DNA from 4 places in the Arthrobacter sp. PAMC25284 genome. Region 2 is predicted to be linked to each of the others. Evidence: riboswitches for the same ligand, from Rfam matches in the RefSeq annotation. Region 2 holds a riboswitch; each other region holds the start of a gene.
The links. Region 2 has a riboswitch for cyclic di-AMP ahead of KY499_RS09635 (hypothetical protein). Riboswitches for the same ligand answer to the same signal wherever they lie in the genome.

Region 1 (4,184 bases), 220 kb from region 2:
GCCGCCTTGCCGAACCGATTCAAGTGGAACCCGAGCTGCTGCTCCAGCTTGATGAGGGGGGGATTCGTCCCGGCGCCCTTGTTTCGCTGGAACGCGTCGGGGAGTACATTTCCGTCCGGGTTCCCGGCATCACCGGAGCGTTGGAGCTTCCGCCCGAGGTGGCTGCCCATGTCTTCGTGGCCATCGGCTAATCCTGTCCGCTTGCCGAACCTTCCGGCCCCGCTACTGAGTTTGTGGCCGATATCACGGATTTATTACCAAACCGCTTAATCGCCTATAGTTGGTGGCTACTACCGATACCAAAGCGTTACCTGATCCGAAGCCGAACCCTGCCAGCGGATCAGTCGCAGAATCTCCCTCTGGCAGGGGCGGGGGACCCACTTATTGGCTGCTTTTTGCGGCCTTGGGGTGAAGTCCGCCAGCAGCAAGCTCCCCGAACCGCGGAATCCACGGATTCCCGGTCGCCGGAAGCGTGCCACGGCGGACCGGGTCTTTGATCTCTGACCCGAATCCGACAGCTAACTCCGCAGGCCATCCAGAGAGGAACCCTTCTTGACCATCCAGACCGCCAGGGGCCGCCGCCGTGCGACTGGCCCCGCCCCGGCTCCGCGTCAGGCTGTCGCCGTTTCGGACATCCGCCCGCGTGATGCCCATCGTGATGAGCGCCGGGGCCGGCGCAGTCCGTTCCGGCAGGTAACAGAGTTTGCCGCCGCCAGTGGGGTTGGGCAGAAGGCCGGCATCGCCCTGGCCGCTACCGGCCTGATTCTTACGGTGACCGTGCCGGTGACCAGTCCCGTGGTGGCCAGCCCCGGGGCCGCCGTTACCGCTTCGGAATCCCAGGCCGTTACGGCTGAGGCCGCCGCAAAGATCGATTTCAGCCGCACCGCCGTCACCACTAAGGGCGACCCGGACTCGAAGCTGAAGCAGCTGTTGAGTGCCCAGTCTGTCGGCAGCATCACGGCCGCGGCATCGGCCGGTAGCCTTGGCGCGCCCCTGGATCTCCTGACGGCCACGTCCCCGTTTGGCTTCCGCGTCAGCCCGATCACGGGCGGCCCGGGGGAATTCCATCGCGGGCAGGACTACACGATCCAGTGCGGAGCAGCCGTTCGCGCTGCGGCCAGCGGCACGGTAACCTTCGCGGCCTGGCACCCCTTCGGGGGCGGGAACCGGGTTGTGGTAGATCACGGCAACGGCCTCGAGACGACGTACAACCACCTGTCGTCCTCCTCGGTCCAGGTCGGCCAGAAAGTTTCCCGAGGCGAGCTGATCGCCTTGACCGGGACCACCGGCGCCTCCACCGGGTGCCACCTCCACTTTGAGGTCATGGTCAACGGCGATGTTGTGGATCCGCTCGGCTGGCTCTAGGCCAAGCTGATCGGTCGCTCTCGCATTCATCTGACACGCCGTGATCTGAATGTGACATTGAATCCGCACTCCTGTAAAGTCGGGCATGCGCCAAGTTCTCCGAAGTTGGCGCTCTTGAGTGGATTGCCTAGCTCTGCCACCGCTCAAGGTCCGTTCGCATGACATCGTCTGGCAGGGGCGGGGGAACCAATTTTGGCTTTCGAAAGAAGGCCTTGGGGTTAAGTCGCAAAAGCTTCCCAGGAAGCTGCGCGGCCGGGTGACTCCCATCCGAATCCGACAGCTCACCTCGCAGGCATTGGGAGAGGCTACTTTCGTGTCTACACGCCACAAAACTGCGCGCTATCGCGCTGGCGCGGCTCTTCGGAGCCCGCTGAAACCAAGTTCCGCTGTTGCCCTTACCGGCGCCCGGAACAGTTTCCTCAATGCAGTTTCCGCTTTTGGCGCGTCTTCGCAGTACACCCTTCGCTAACTAACCCATTCGGGGCGATCCGGCGTACCCCCAAGATGCCGGAGCGTCCTCAGCCTGCGCCCAAATGCGCGCGGCCCAAGGATCACGAAAGAGAGAACTGAATGACTACTCGTGCAACCGCACGTCACCGCGCCGAGGTCACCAAGACCAACTCGCTCGCCGTCATTGCCAAAGCTGTCGGCGACAACGCCGGCGGCATGGGCCGCCAGGCCGCAGTCATCGCTGCAGCATCCGGCATGGTCCTGACCAGCGGTATCGCAGCCAACGCTGCTGAGACCAACGTTCAGCGTGAATCCACGTCTGCTTCGACACTCGAAGTCCAGTCCTCTGTTGCCCCGGCAACGATCTCGGCTGCTTCAACCATTGCGATTTCCTATGAAAAGCCGGCCGTGTCCACGACGGCGGCCCCCGTTGTGGCCAAGCCTGTTGTCAAGGTGCAGAACTCCAACACCGGCGGCGCGCAGACTGCCACCGCAGGATCTGCCACTGCAGGATCCGCCTCCGCCAGCGTGCCTGCAGGTATCGGCAGCGGCAACGGCGCAAGCATTGCCGCTGCTGCCTACGCACAGATTGGCGTGTCGCAGGACTGCACGGCCCTCGCGTCCAACGCACTTGCGGCAGCCGGCATCAACTACCGCGGCTGGCCGGCAGGCTACCTGTCCCTGGGCCGCACCGTCAGCGCTGCTGAGGCCAAGCCGGGCGACCTCGCCTACTACGCCAATGGCGGTATGGGCCTCGCTCACATCGCTGTCTACGTCGGCAACGGCATGGCTGTCCACGGCGGCTGGAACGGCGGAACCACCGCGCTGTTCAGCGTCAACGTCGGCTCCGGCCCGGTCTTCATCCGCGTCGGCGGCTAGGCTGCAAGTACCGGTTTCTCAAAGAACCCCTGCCCTTCCCGGGCAGGGGTTCTTTGGTTTTCCCGCGCGGCAGCCACGCCGGATATGGATTGAACGTCCGCAGAAGAATTCGGTGATCGGGCACTTGAGTGTTTACTCTTATGGTGTCGATCCATAGCCCGACCATGCAGAGGGCAGCCGGCCCTCGTGCCGCTGGCGGGTGCGGCCGTGAAGAGGTATGCGGATGCGCACTCTCGTTCTGAATGCAGGATATGAACCGCTCGCGGTAGTGACCTTCCGCCGGGCTCTTGTCCTCGTGCTCACCGGAAAAGCCAGCGTCGTGGCCGAAGGTGAGGATCCCGTCGTCGGGCCCCAGGATGTCCTCGGGCGCCCGACTGTTATCCTCCTGCACCGCTACATCAGGCCCCGATACAACACCATCACGGCCGTCAGCCGGCGTGGCGTCCTCCGCCGGGACGGCCACCACTGCGCCTACTGCGGCAAGGCGGCGCACACCATCGACCACGTCCAGCCCAAGTCCCGCGGCGGAGCCTCATCCTGGGAAAATCTGGTGGCCGCGTGCCTGCGCTGCAACAACGTCAAGGGTGACCACACGCCGGCGGAAATGGGCTGGAAACTCGGTTTTGTCCCCGCACCGCCGAGGGGTGCAATCTGGCAGATTAAAGAGCTCGAAAAACCCGCGCCGGACTGGGACCCGTTCCTGTTGCCCGAATCCGCGGCCTGATCTTTTCCCGCTCCGGAGCCGGGATTGCCGGCCGCCGCGGCGTCGCCTCTCCCGGCCGGCACCGCGCTAGGCTGATCGGGTGGAGTTCGATGCAGTGATTCTGGCCGGGGGCAGGTCCGCCCGGCTTTCCGGGGTGCCCAAAGCCGGTCTTCTCGTGGACGGCAGCACCCTGCTGGCTCTCGCACTGCGCGCAGCCCGCGGCGCCCGGAGGGTCGTCGTCGTTGGCCCGGACCCCGGCACCCTGCCCGACTCCGTCCTGAACTGCCGGGAAGAGCCTCCCTTCGCAGGGGCCCCGCTGCAGCCATCGCTGCCGGGCTTGCCAAACTGGCGGAAAATGCCGCCGACCCTGCGCGGGACGATGAGTCCGCGGCCGGCGGTCCTGCCGCCGACCCTGACGACGCCGGACGGGGGCCCGCACCCCTGACCCTCGTCCTCGCCTGTGACATGCCGCGCGCGGCCGCCGCCGTCGGGGTCCTCCTCGCCGCGGCGGCGGGGGAGGGCGTGGCCGGTTCCGCGGCGCCGGCCGGCGGGAGCCGGGCCGAAGCCGGGAGCGTTATGGCGGTCTCCGCCGATGGCCGCCGGCAGCCGCTCGTGGCCCTTTATGACACGGCTGCGCTACAACGATCCGTCGCCGATGCCGCCCGGCGGGGCGCTCTGGAAAACGCTTCCGTCTTCGCACTTCTTGCTAGTCTTGAAGTGCGGGAAGTCCGTGTCCCGGCCGGTTCCACCGACGATGTGGATACGTGGGACGACGCGTCCGCCCTCG
Region 2 (4,184 bases):
TGGACGATGTCGACGCTGGAATCGGGATCATCGGTCCAGTCCACCGGAACCTCGTGGACGCGCAGCCCGCATTTTTCGGCCAGGACCAGCAGTTCGGTATCGAAGAACCAGGCGTTGTCCAGCGTGTGCGGGAGCAGTTGGCGGGCGACGTCTGCCCGGATGGCTTTGAAGCCGCACTGGGCGTCGCTGAAGTGCGCCCCCATGAGGGACTGGAGCAGGAAATTGTAGCTGCGGGAAATGAACTCCCGCTTGGGGCCCCGGACTACCCGGGAGTTGCGGGTGAGGCGGGTTCCAATGGCGAGGTCCGAGTGTCCGGAAATGAGGGGGGCCAGCAAGGGGCACAAGGCTGCAAGATCGGTGGAGAGATCCACGTCCATGTAGGCCAGGACGGGAGAGGGTGAGACGAGCCATACCTTGCGCAACGCGTTTCCGCGGCCTTTTTCGGCCAGATGGACTACGGCGACCTCCCGAAGTTCCCGGGCCACGCGTTCAGCGGCCTCGAGGGTGCCGTCCGTGCTGGCGTTATCGGCCACCGTAATCCGGAAAGAGTGGGGGAAGGTGCTCCGCAGGTAAGCGTGCAGCCGGCGCAGGCAGGCCTCCAGGTCCCGCTCTTCGTTGTAGACAGGAATTGTCACGTCGAGGACCGGCACCGTCGTGCGGGTGTCAATGGGGGAGCGGCGGTTGCCGGGGACCGTATCAAAAGCGGTAGCTGTTGCGGCGAATTCCGAAGCCGGCCCGGCGGGCGTCGCTGCGGGCTGGGGCAGTGTTCCTGTGGCCTGGTCCGTGAATGTCATACCCCAACAGTGCTGCCGGGACCTATAACCGTCTTAGGGCCAACCTGTGTGCCCGCTGTGCAAGAAGGGAAGACCCCGAACCGGACGGTTCGGGGCCTTCCGGGCGGGCTTCGTGGTGCCGGCTCAGTACCAGTTGTTGGCGTAGTGGAAGTTCAACGCACCGCACGGGGAACCGTAGCGCTGCTTGATGTAGTTCAGGCCCCAGTTGATTTGGGTCCGGTAATTGGTCAGGTAGTCCGTGCCTGCGCTCGCCATCTTCTCGGCGGGCAGGGACTGGACTATGCCGTAGGCGCCGCTGCTCGGGTTCTTGGCCGTTGTCCTCCAGTCGGATTCCTTGGTCCAAAGCTTCTGCAGGCAGGGCATTTGGCCGGCGTCCCAGCCGTAGCCGCCCAGATTGGCGGCGGCGTAGGCCTGTGCCCCGGCAGGGTCATCGACGGCCACGGCCATGGGTGCCGGGGCGGGGGCGGGTGCCGGTGCTGAAGCGGGTGCTGGTGCTGGGGCTGGAGCGGCTGCCACCTCATCTGCCTCCGTCGGCGGCGTCTCGGACTCCTCAGTCGCGGCCGGGCTGGCGTCTGCGCCGCCGGGGGTGTCCGTTGCCGGAATTTCTTCCGGGCCGGCGTCGACGGGCTCAGTGTCCTGCACTGTCTCGAAGTCCAGCTTCGGCAGCGGATTGGCGCTCAGGGCGGATGCCTGCAGGCTCGTGTCGCTGACGGTTGGCATGCCGCCTGTGCCGGTTGCCTGTCCTGCAGCGCCGACACCAACCAGTACTGCGCAGGCTGCTGCGGCGACGGCCGCGCGTCGGCCGGCCGTTCCTAGTCCAGCTGCCAACCGCGACCGCGCCGAAGCCGGAGTGGCCTGGTCGGTACGGTGCCGCGGGGCCTCGGAAAGGGTTTCTGTCGGGTCGCTTTCGGGGCGCGGTTTTGCCGTGGATCTCGTCATTTTGGCCTCTCAACACCGGCGGAGTTAGCTGTCGGGTTCGGATGAGGTCATCCGGCCGCACGGAAACTCACGTGTCGGCTTCACCCCAGGGCGTGGGTGCGCTGTGCCCGGGAACTTTGGGTTCCCCGCCTCTGCCTGGTCCAGCGGAATCCGGGAAGCGGCAGAGCTTGGCGTCCATCCGGATATGCGGCTCCAGGGGGGCGGCCGCACCCTAAAAACGGTACAGCACACTCGGGATTAAGTCACATTTTGATAACGAAGCGCACGACGGCGGTGCGTCGCCTTGCCCGCCGGCTGGTCCGTCGGCGTCCACTTCGACGGTTCAGTTCACGCTCGACGTCGCGACGGTATCTATCAAGCTGTTTGTGACAGCTGGTTGGTTTCTTTGTAGTTGATGCCGGCGTGGCCGGGGGCGCCGGGCGCTGTCGGTTTGCGGCGGTACCTGTGGGGGTTGCGTGCGTGGCAGGCGTCCAGTGTTGCCTGCCGTTGCCTGCGGGCCTGTTCGACGAGCCCGTGGTGGACGGTGTCCGGCGTGTAGTAGTTCAGGCCGCTGTGGCGGTGGTTGGCGTTGTAGTCCGCCAGGAACGCGGCCATGTGGGCCCGGGCGTGCTGGAGATCCTGGAACCGTGGGGGGAAGTCGAGGTCATATTTGACCGTCTTGAACAGGGATTCCGAGTAGGGGTTGTCGTTGGAAACCCGCGGGCGGGAGTAGGAGAGTTCGATGCCCAGAGACCGGGCGAGGTCCAAGGTCGTGCCGGCGCGCATCGGGCCCCCGTTATCGGCATGCAGCACCGCGGGGCGCTGCCGGTTTCCCGCGACCGCGTCCCTGATGAGAGCGGCCGCCAGGGCCGCTGTTTCTCCGTGTTCGACCCGGTGCCCAACGACCTTGCGGGAGTAGACGTCGATGATTGTGTAGAGCTTGTACGTGTGTTTGCCGGAGCCGTGGAGCATGGTGATGTCCCAGCTCCAGAGCTGGTTCGGGGCCGTCGCGACCAGGACCGGCTTGACCCGTCCCGGGCCCGTGCCGCCGCGTAGTGCGCGGCGGTCCCCGTTCTGCCCGTGCGCGGCGACGATCCGGTGGGCTGCCGCAATCGAGAAGGAGCAGTACCCGGCGTCGAGCATCCGATAATAGGCCTGGGTGACCGAGAGATTCCCGTAGTCCTCGGAGTTGAGCAGCTCCATGAACTCCTCAGCCTCGGCCGTGGTGATCCGGTTCGGGTAAGCCCGGTCACGGCGCGGCACGGTGACCCCTGCCGGGACAGGAGGACTCAGATGCCGGTACCAGGTGGTGCGGTGGAGGCCCAGCAGGGCGCAGGTCTTCACCGCTGACCAGCCCGCCGTGATCAGATTGCCGGCGAAGGTCAGGGCGATGTCTTTCCAGACTTTGGCACCAACCACTCCGGCCGGCCCGGCTCCGGTTCTTCCAGCACCGGATCGGTCGCCGCCGCGCTCTTGGCCATGGCGTCCAAGAGCGCGGAAGCTTTTCCCAGAATGTCCACCGCCGCCTCGGCCCGGGCCAGCTTGGCCTTGAGGATCTCGTTCTCCTTCAACACCCGCTTAAGCTGCTGTTTGTCGCCTGCGTTCAACCGCTGGTCCTCGTTCCCTTGCTTGATGCTGGACCTCAGCTCCCCGGCCTCGCGTTGCTGGACCCAGAGCCGGACGGTGTTATCGCCGATACCCACAGCCCGGCAGAACGCGATCCGGGACCCACGCTCCAGGCACTTCTCGTACTCATCCAGAATCGCGTGCTTTTGCTCGAGAGTGAAGTGGCTCCTCCCGGAGCGACGGACAGGGACAACAAAATCCATGACGGACCTTTCCCCGCCCCCGTGATCAGGCCGAGCCGACAGAGAACCTGTCACACAACAGCCTGACACACAGGGGCGATTCGTCGTGTGGGCAGGGAACCATCGAAACGGCGCCCGGGAGCCATTGCTACAGCCCGTGCTACGGCCAGGCTTAGGGCGCCGCAGGCAGGCGAACGGCGAATTCCGTCCGGCCCGGCCGGGACGTCACGCTGACGGACCCGCCGTGGGCCGCCACGATCGACTGCACAATAGACAATCCCAGCCCGCTGGTCCCTTCGGCGGTCGGCGCTGTCGGGGCAGCGGCGGGAATGGTCACGGGGTTCTTTCGGGAGGCATCCGCACGCGCGAAGCGGGCAAAAACCCGGTCAATGAAGTCGGGTGCGATGCCGCCGCCGTCGTCCGTAACGGTCAACACGGCGCTGCCGTCGGCTGATCTCATCATTCCGGTGGCCACCGTTGTCCCCGGCGGCGTATGTTTCCGGGCGTTTGACAACAGATTGGCCAGCACCTGGTGAAGTTGCGTGGCATCGCCCCGGACCACCACCGGTTCCTTCGGTAACTCAAGCTGCCAGATATGGTCGGGGGCCATCACTTTGGCATCGCTGACCGTTTCGATGATGAGTTGGGTGAGGTCGACGTCGCT
Region 3 (4,184 bases), 1.8 Mb from region 2:
AACCCAGCCGGTCCGTCAGCGCCCCCTGACCGGATTCAACCCGGTGGTACAAGGCGGCCGCGGCGAGGATCTTGCCCGTGCTGGCAGCCACGAACCCGGACGGAACCCCGTACTCATGAACAGCATCGTCGATGGCGTCGTCCGAGACATCGATCAGGGCAATTCCCAGGTCATAGGAAGTGTTGGCCGCGATGATGGCATTGATCCGTTCCTCCAGCTGGGGGCCTATCGGCGTCACCGCGCGTGCGGGTATAACGTCGCCGTCCCGGGGGCTGGGATCCTCAGCGGGCGCCGTCGTGGCCGTGTTCATAGGTCCCGGACCCGCAGGACCGGAAGGGACCACCACGCCGGGTGTGACCTGCGGAAAAACGGCCGGGGCGGGGGCAGTTGCCGTGCGCGGCAGAACGAAGGCTGGCGGGCGCGCGTCGGTGCCGGCGGCGGACATTGCGCCGGAGCCGGACTCTGGCGCCGCACTGGACCTGCCCGCCGGCGCCGGTCCGGCCTGGACCGTTGCGTACACGGTGCTGGCGGTGAGCAGGGTCAGCGCGGTGAGGACGGCGAGCAGCATCCGCGGCCGCAGTGCGGCCGGACGAATTGATGTGCGCTGGGCAGCGGGTTGAACGCCGGCGGACAGGTGCCGGGCGCCCTCCATGTGACTGCCGCGGGCATGGCGCCCGGGCAGATCGTTGGGCTGAACCGCAGGTTGCCGGATGGAGTGCTTTGCAGGCATGATCTCTCCCCCCAAGTATCTGGCCGCGGGGGGCCACTAGGGTCCCTGCATTCTGCATCCGAAGAGAAACGCCTGCAAGAGCCCAACCCTTGGAAATCCTGTAGTCCGCCCCGCCTATTGGCCCGGGCCCAAGGATTCTCGGGCAGAATTTCCCCCGGCGCCGTGTTCTGGAGGGGCATCTTGGGGCGCGTTCCGGCGGATGGGCCTGATCGGTGAGTGCTGGCTTTACATCCATCCGGTGCTGCCGGGAGCGGGAAGTCCCCTGCTCAGGGACGCGTCGGTCCGGACCAGCCTCCGGCCACTCGAGGTCCGGACTTTTGGCAACGGCTCCGTGCTGCTGCGCTGCTTAGGCGCGGACGAACGTCACGCCGCCGGTGGCGGTGAGCCAGGACAGCGGGTGCACAACAGTCTGGTTGGCACCGTTCATGCCACTGCTGATGACCTGGCCGTTCCCGGCGTAAATCCCCACGTGGCCGGACTGGACGACCATGTCACCGGGCTGGGGATCGCCGACGACGGTGCCGTGGTTCAGGAACTGGCGGGGACCGAGATCGCCGACCGGCTTTCCGGCTGCACCAAGAGCCCTTTCCACCAGGACAGTGCAGTCCTGGGTCATTCCCAGCTGGCCATAAGCAGCGGCGAGCATCGTCGCGTTGCGGCCGCCTGCCGGGGCTGCAGCCGGAGCAGCGGCCGGGGCTGCCTGAATTGCTACTGCCGCCTTCGGAGCGGCCGCCCGAACGGGGGCGGCCGGAGCTGCTGCCACAGGCTTGGGCTGTTCAACGACGGGTGCCGCCGTGGAGGCGACGGCGGGGCGTTCGAAGCTGATCTGGACCGTTGAATCAGCACTAACGGGTGCTGCGACCTGGGTCGCAAGATTAAGGGTCGAGGCCGGGGCGGCGGCCTGCTCGGCGGGGGCGCCGGCGGCGTTGGCTGCAATTCCGCTGGCCAGGATCATGCCCGATGCAGCGGCGAGAACGGCGGCTTGGCGCGCGAAAGTATTGATTGAAGACATAGCTGTAACCTCTCCCAATGCCTGCGAGGTGAGCTGTCGGATTCGGATGGGAGGCACCCGGCCGCGTCTGGGCCCGTCATGCGGGCACTGTGCGGCTTCACCCCAAGACCGGCCAGGTGGCGGGTCGGAAGTGGTTTCCCCGTCTCTGCCGGACGTTGGTTCTGGATGTCCCCGCGGCCGCGGCAGAGTTAGGCAATCGGCTGGGGAGCGCCCGAAAAGAAGATAACGGGCTGATAACTACAATACCGACCCGGAGGCCTATTGTCACATTAGGGTAACGAACGGCGTGGCGGTCGTTATCAACTCGATTTGTATCGTAGGCAAACGCCCTGGGACTGCCGGGTCCCTGGCATAGGATGGTGCCATCAGCCCGTCCCGGTACCGGAGGCCCCAAATGCCCAGTCCCTGCGTCGCCATCTGCCAGTTGAGTGCCCAGCCTCGGGAGGACTTCAACGTCAATACCGAGATGCTGATCCTGGAGGACCGGGAAGTTCATGTGGGAACCTGGGATGCCGAGCCCCGCGACGGCGGCTTTGATGCCCATGTCCTCAACGACCGGGCGGACGCGATGGGATTTATGGTGGTCACCGACTGGGAGTATCTGGACGGCAGGGCCTACGCGGTGGTGGAACGACGCCGGGGCAAGGTGCCCACAGGAGCATCGGACGGGCCTGGTTAGTCCCGGCCCAACGGCACGACTCCCACGACTCCCACGACTCCCACCGGAACAGAGCCCCGGCCTATGAACCAGCCCCTCGACCTCATCGTTTTCGGTGCCACGGGCTTTACCGGCCGTCTCGTGGCCGAATACCTTCAGCGCACCTATGGCACCGGCAACACGCTTCGTTGGGCCCTGGCCGGCCGCGATCCGGTGCGGTTGGCGGCGGTACGTGACGCGATCGGCGCAGATCCGGGGCTGCCGCTGCTGAGCGCCAATGCGGCGGACCCGGACACCATGACCGGGCTGGCGGCACGCACGCGCGCCGTGCTCAGCACTGTCGGCCCCTATCAGCGCCACGGCGAGGCACTGGTGGCCGCCTGCGCTGCTGCCGGCACCGACTACGTCGATCTCTGCGGCGAGCCGGTGTGGATGGCGGCCATGATCCCGCGATTGCAGGCTCCGGCGTCGGCGAGCGGCGCGCGGATCGTATTCTCCTGCGGCTTCGATTCGATTCCCTTTGACCTCGGCGTTATGTTTCTGCAAAACCAGGCGATGCACCGTTTCGGCGAGCCGCTGGTGCGCGTGCGTGGCCGCGTGTGCGCGATTCAGGGTGGGCTCTCAGGCGGCACGATCGCCAGCGCGCTGGCCACTGTCGAGCAGCTGCGGCGCGATCCCGCCGCGGCGCGCACCATGGCAGACCCGTTCGCGCTGACGCCGGGTTTTCGCGGCCCGGCGCAGCCTGACAGCGCTGGGGCCGAGTATGACGACGCGGCCGGCGGCTGGACGGCGCCCTTTCTGATGGCGCCGATTAACACCAAAAACGTGCACCGCACCAATGCGCTTCGCGGCCACCCCTGGGGCCGGGACTTCGTCTACGACGAACGCATGCTGACCGGCGGCGGCGAAAGCGGCAAGGCACGCGCCCGCCGGATGGCGCTGACGAACCGGCTGCAGGAGCGGCTGCTCGGCTTTGCCCCGTCACGCAAACTGCTGCAGCGCTTCGTGCTGCCCAGGCCGGGCATGGGGCCGGATGCGCGGGAGCGCGAAAGCGGGAGCTACGAACTGCTGTTCATTGGCGAGACGACCGACGGCACCGAGCTGCGGGCCCGGGTCAGGGGTGATGCAGACCCCGGCTACGGATCAACGTCGAAGATGATCAGCGAGAGCGCACTGTGCCTGCTGCAGGACGTGGACCGCAAGGAAACTGCGGGCGGGGTCTGGACCCCGGGAGCAGCGATGGGGACGGCGCTGCTGCGGCGCCTGCAGGCCAGCGCCGGGCTCGAATTCACGATTGTCGCTTGATGATGGGACGGACAGTGTGAAGGTATCGTCGCTGTCAGATTTCTTGTTGAACCTTAGTGGTTGGCAACTTCGTCCCGGTCGCCTTCGCGGTGGGCCTTGATGCTGTCGGCGATCGCCATGGCGACGAGTACCAGCACGCTGAGGGCCGCCGCGCCGAGTTTCGGCAGCGGCAGGGTCGCCACGGTGAGGATGGCCAGCGTGAGGAACGCCACGGGCCGGGACGCCGGCAGATCCCCGTCAACCCGCCACAGGTACCAGCCCTGGGCGAGGACAAATGTGGCGGGGCCGCCGAAGATCATCAGGTTGGTAAATACATCGGTCTGCTCCAGCGGGTGGGCAATCGCGATCTCGTCGCCAACGGCCGCCAGGATCAGGCCCGCCACCATGCCCATCAGCGCGTAGATGGCCATACGGCTAAGCCGGGCCGGGTCTGAGCTCTTCTTCAGCGTCTCCATCGTGACCCCCTCGGAGCGGCGGAA
Region 4 (4,184 bases), 1.2 Mb from region 2:
GTCCCTCGTGCGTGGCCAGGAGCACCTGGCTCGTTTCGCCGTTAACGCTCAGGCCATGGACGTGGGCGCTCGGCAGCCCGGACGCGGCGCCTGCTGCTGCGGACGATTTCGAGCCGTTTGCGGCGGACGGATCGGTGGTCGCCGGAGAGCAGGCGGACAGGGCAAAGATCACGGCGGCAGCCGCGGCGGTGCCAATCGCGGCGGGGGGCCGGTGGCGGTGGAAAAGAGGCATGGAAGGCTCCAAACAGGGGATAGGAAGATCGGTGACGCGGTGCCGGCCACGCAACGGGACCGGCGCCGTGATGCAGTTGGCTAGAGGGAGCCGAGCAACGTCTGCATTTCCTGGATTTCTGCCTGCTGGGACGTGATGATCTCCTTGCTAAGGGTCACCGCGTCGGCGTTCTGGCCATCGGCCTCCTCGGTCCTGGCCATCATCACGGCGCCCTGGTGGTGCGCGATCATCTGGGTCAGGAACAACTTGGCTGCGTCGGCGCCCTGTGCCGCCTGGAGCTTGGACATGTCGTCACTGCTCATCGTCCCGGACATGCCGCCGCTGGCCATCGGTTCGGGCTCATTCCACGTCTTCAGCCACTCGGTCATGGTGCTGATCTCCGGGGCCTGGGCGGCCTTGATTTTGGTGGCAAGGGCAGTGACCCGGGGGTCGATGTCCTGCTTCTGGAGGATGATGTCGCTCATCTCCACCGCCTGGCTGTGGTGCGGAATCATGCCCTGGACAAACATGGTGTCGGCGCCGTTGTGGTCCCCGGCAGCTATCGGGGCGGAACCGGTGGACGCGCCGGAGCCGCCCGTGTCCATACCGGGCATGCTGCCGCCGGAGCCGGCGGAGCATCCGGCCAGGGCAATCGCGGCGGCGACGGCCGCGGCGGAGAGGGTCAAAAATTTTTTCATGAAAATCGGGGGTCCTTCTAGACATCAACCGGCACATGGAGCCGTTGGCTGGTGACGCGCACGACAAAGAAGCCGGAGTTCCGGCAGGGCACGTCAGGATCAGGGCTTATGCGCCGGGCAGAACACGGCGCAGCTCAGCCTTTACGTCCGGCTGATGCAGAGGTCACCCGGAGAAGGAGCCCCGGGCAGATACGGGTAAGGACGGAAGCCGGCCGGCAACGCGGCCGGGACGGTATCGGCAAAGGGCGTGGTCCCCGGCAACGGGGCCTCCAACGGCGGATGGCCCGGGGAAGGAATGCAGGCGGCGGCCATGCCCGTCATCGCCGGGCAGAGGCCCGCGTCCGCGCACGAAAGCCCTGATAGGGACTCCGGGCGCTGTTCAGCCGGGGCGCCCTGGCGTGCACCGCCGCCCGGGGCGGGCATGATCACCGCGGAAACCTGCGCGTCCAGGGATGTGTCCACGCCAAGGCCTGCGGCGGTCGCCGGCAATACGTGGGAGCCGCTCATGAGGTGCATCCCAATAATCCCGGCAATGATCGCCAGCATTCCGGACAGCAGGGATGCACGGCGGAAGAGCGCCATGGCTCGCCCGGGCAGGGCTGCGGTCATGGTGTTCCTCCTTTCCGGCAGAGCATGATTCGTTCTAAGAATACCGGCCTGGAAAGTTTCCGGCGCCTGCCGGGGTCAACGATCCCGGGCGCAGTTCAGTTTCATCCGGCTCATCAGCTGCCCGTTCAGACCAGCGGCGACCGTGGAGAGGGACATCAGGACGGCACCGGCGCCGGGGGAGAGGACCGTCCGGCGACCACCAGCACGCGGCGACCTGCATGTCCTTGTCCGACGGAGGGAGTTCCTCGGCCGCGGCGCGGACGACCTGCCGGGCCTCGCGAGGGGTCATGGCGATGCCGCGCTTCGCCACCAGGGAAACCCCCGCACGTGGGACCTGCCGGGGCCCGCCGGCCGGGGGCTGCTGCCCCGGGGCGCCCCGCTCGGCCGCTGTCGTTACCTGAATGTGACATCCCCGCGGTTTTACCGTACGGTCGAATCCGTGCCGATTTTCTCCGGGAACGGCACTCCCGAGCCGATTGCCTAACTCTGCCGCTGCCCGGGATCCGTTCGCAAAATCGTCCGGCAGAGACGGGGAAACCACATGTTGGCCTGTTCTCAGGCCTTGGGGTGAAGCCGCACCACTGCATCTTTTGCAGGGACTGCGGCCGGGTGTCTCCCATCCGAATCCGACAGCTAACCCCGCAGGCATTGGGAGAGGCTACTTTTTCATGTCCACACGCAAAGCTCACGGCCGCCGCCGCGCGGTCACCGTACACACCAGCCCGCTCGCGACAATCTCCAGGACCGTTGCCGACAACGCCGGCGGGCTGGGCCGCCAGGCCGCCGTGATCGCCGCCGCGTCGGGACTGGTTCTGACCAGCGGAATCGCCGCCCAGGCCGCCGAGGCCCCGGCACAGCGGGATTCTGCCCCCGTCTCAAACCTTGAGGTGTCCAGCCAGGCGGCGGCGCCGCTGAGCGCTGACTCCAGCGTCCGGATTTCCTTTGAACGCCCCGCCGTCGCCACCACCGCGGCGCCGGTCATCGAAAAGCCTGCGGCAGTTGTTGCAGCACCCGTGCCGGCGGCGGCCGTCCAGGCGCCGGCGGCAAAAGCCCAGATCACCGTCAGCCCGCAGGCCGCGGCGGCGCCTGCTGCTGCTCCGGCGGCAGGCGGGGTCAATGCCGCCATGGTATCCGCCGCCTACGCGCAGCTTGGTCTCATTCAGGACTGTACCCGTCTGGTGGAAAAGGCCCTGGGAACAGCCGGCATTCCGGTTGGCGACCTGGGCCCGATGCAGTTCAAGAACTACGGGAAAGTCGTCGGTACCCCGACGCCCGGGGACATGGTCATCCAGCCCGGCCACATCGGAATCTATGTCGGCGACGGCCAGGTGCTCAGCTCCGGCATGAACGGCAAGAACCAGACCGTTGTGCATCCCCTGTCGTGGCTGACCGCTACCGGCCCCGTCACGTTCGTCCGCGCGGGCGCCTGAGAAGTATCCGCTGAAGGGCCGGTGGGGTTGCTGCCTTGGGGGCAGTAACCCACCGGCCCTTGGCGCGTTCAACGGCGCTTCCCCGTCGGGTCGCCGGCCTTGGTGCTTCAGGCCTGCCTGGCCGGAACCGGCAGCGTGGCCTTCGATTCCGCGGGGGAATCCTGAAGGGTTGTCGCGGCGAAGCGGCGCAGACGCAGGGAGTTGCTGACGACCAGGACCGAGCTGGCGGCCATCGCGGCGCCGGCGATCATCGGGTTCAGCAGGCCCAGCGCGGCGACCGGGATCCCGAGGGCGTTGTAGAAGAAAGCCCAGAACAGGTTCGTCTTGATGGTGGCCAGTGTCCTGCGGGATAGCTCGATGGCCTGGGCCACCTGGCCGAGGTCGTTTCCCATGACCGTGAGGTCGGCTGCGGCGATCGCGACGTCCGCCCCGCTGCCCATGGCAATGCCCAGGTCGGCCTGGGCCAGGGCCGCGGCGTCGTTGACGCCGTCGCCGGCCATCGCCACGGTAGCCCCGGATGCCTGAAGCTTCCGGACCGCCTGCACTTTCCCTTCCGGGAGGACCCCCGCCAGGACATCGTGGGCCGGAATGCCCACGGCGGCGGCAACGATCGCCGCGACGGCTGCGTTATCGCCGGTCAGCAGGATGGGCCTGAGCCCCAGGTCTTTGAGCCGGGCAATCGCGGCCGCGGAGCCATCCTTGACCGTATCAGTGAGGCTGATCATTCCGGCAGTCTGGCCATCGACGCCGACCCAGATCACGGTGGCGCCCGTTTCTTCCTGCGTTTTCAAGGCCGTTTGATGGCGGTCGGTCAGGATGATGGCGTTGTCCTGGAGCCACCCGGCGCGCCCGGCGACCACGCGGCGGCCATCGACGATTCCCCGGACGCCTCCACCGGGTGCGCTCTCAAAGCCGGTGACGGCCCTCAGCGGTCCTTCGCCCTTGGCCGCGCGGGCGATGGCGCGGGCAATGGGATGCTCACTCGCGGCTTCAACGGCGCCGGCCAGGGCCAAAAGCTCCTCCTTTGCGGCCCCGGAGAAGCTGTGGATACCTGCGACGGAGAGCCGTCCGGTGGTCACGGTGCCGGTTTTGTCCAGCACGATGGTGTCCACGGTCCGGGTGCCTTCCAGGACCTGCGGTCCCTTGATCAGGATGCCCAGCTGCGCGCCCCGGCCGGTTCCGGTGAGCAGGGCCGTCGGGGTGGCCAGACCGAGCGCGCAGGGGCAGGCGATGACC

Region 1: it holds a riboswitch for cyclic di-AMP, as region 2 does, so the genes downstream of both, KY499_RS08585 (NlpC/P60 family protein) here and KY499_RS09635 (hypothetical protein) in region 2, are expected to answer to the same signal.
Region 3: it holds a riboswitch for cyclic di-AMP, as region 2 does, so the genes downstream of both, KY499_RS01315 (NlpC/P60 family protein) here and KY499_RS09635 (hypothetical protein) in region 2, are expected to answer to the same signal.
Region 4: it holds a riboswitch for cyclic di-AMP, as region 2 does, so the genes downstream of both, KY499_RS04030 (C40 family peptidase) here and KY499_RS09635 (hypothetical protein) in region 2, are expected to answer to the same signal.

What each region holds. Positions count from the first base shown of each region.
Region 1 is NZ_CP080382.1:1,863,492-1,867,675, reverse strand. Features, by position in the region: partial or broken gene KY499_RS08595 (metal-dependent transcriptional regulator) at 1-191, shown strand, start outside; cyclic di-AMP (ydaO/yuaA leader) riboswitch at 311-548, shown strand; gene KY499_RS08590 (M23 family metallopeptidase) at 553-1,365, shown strand; cyclic di-AMP (ydaO/yuaA leader) riboswitch at 1,515-1,674, shown strand; gene KY499_RS08585 (NlpC/P60 family protein) at 1,936-2,694, shown strand; gene KY499_RS08580 (HNH endonuclease) at 2,918-3,418, shown strand; gene KY499_RS18570 (NTP transferase domain-containing protein) at 3,498-3,842, shown strand; gene KY499_RS18565 (hypothetical protein) at 3,863-4,184, shown strand, end outside.
Region 2 is NZ_CP080382.1:2,085,110-2,089,293, reverse strand. Features, by position in the region: gene KY499_RS09640 (bifunctional glycosyltransferase family 2/GtrA family protein) at 1-794, opposite strand, end outside; gene KY499_RS09635 (hypothetical protein) at 918-1,514, opposite strand; cyclic di-AMP (ydaO/yuaA leader) riboswitch at 1,735-1,899, opposite strand; gene KY499_RS09630 (IS3 family transposase) at 2,088-3,131, opposite strand; gene KY499_RS09625 (transposase) at 3,095-3,541, opposite strand; gene KY499_RS09620 (HAMP domain-containing sensor histidine kinase) at 3,693-4,184, opposite strand, start outside.
Region 3 is NZ_CP080382.1:274,278-278,461, reverse strand. Features, by position in the region: gene KY499_RS01320 (serine hydrolase) at 1-730, opposite strand, end outside; gene KY499_RS01315 (NlpC/P60 family protein) at 1,077-1,742, opposite strand; cyclic di-AMP (ydaO/yuaA leader) riboswitch at 1,747-1,913, opposite strand; gene KY499_RS01310 (hypothetical protein) at 2,137-2,421, shown strand; gene KY499_RS01305 (trans-acting enoyl reductase family protein) at 2,485-3,705, shown strand; gene KY499_RS01300 (low temperature requirement protein A) at 3,759-4,184, opposite strand, start outside.
Region 4 is NZ_CP080382.1:856,285-860,468, reverse strand. Features, by position in the region: gene KY499_RS04045 (F510_1955 family glycosylhydrolase) at 1-232, opposite strand, end outside; gene KY499_RS04040 (DUF305 domain-containing protein) at 313-909, opposite strand; gene KY499_RS04035 (hypothetical protein) at 1,051-1,518, opposite strand; cyclic di-AMP (ydaO/yuaA leader) riboswitch at 1,986-2,180, shown strand; gene KY499_RS04030 (C40 family peptidase) at 2,187-2,948, shown strand; gene KY499_RS04025 (heavy metal translocating P-type ATPase) at 3,056-4,184, opposite strand, start outside.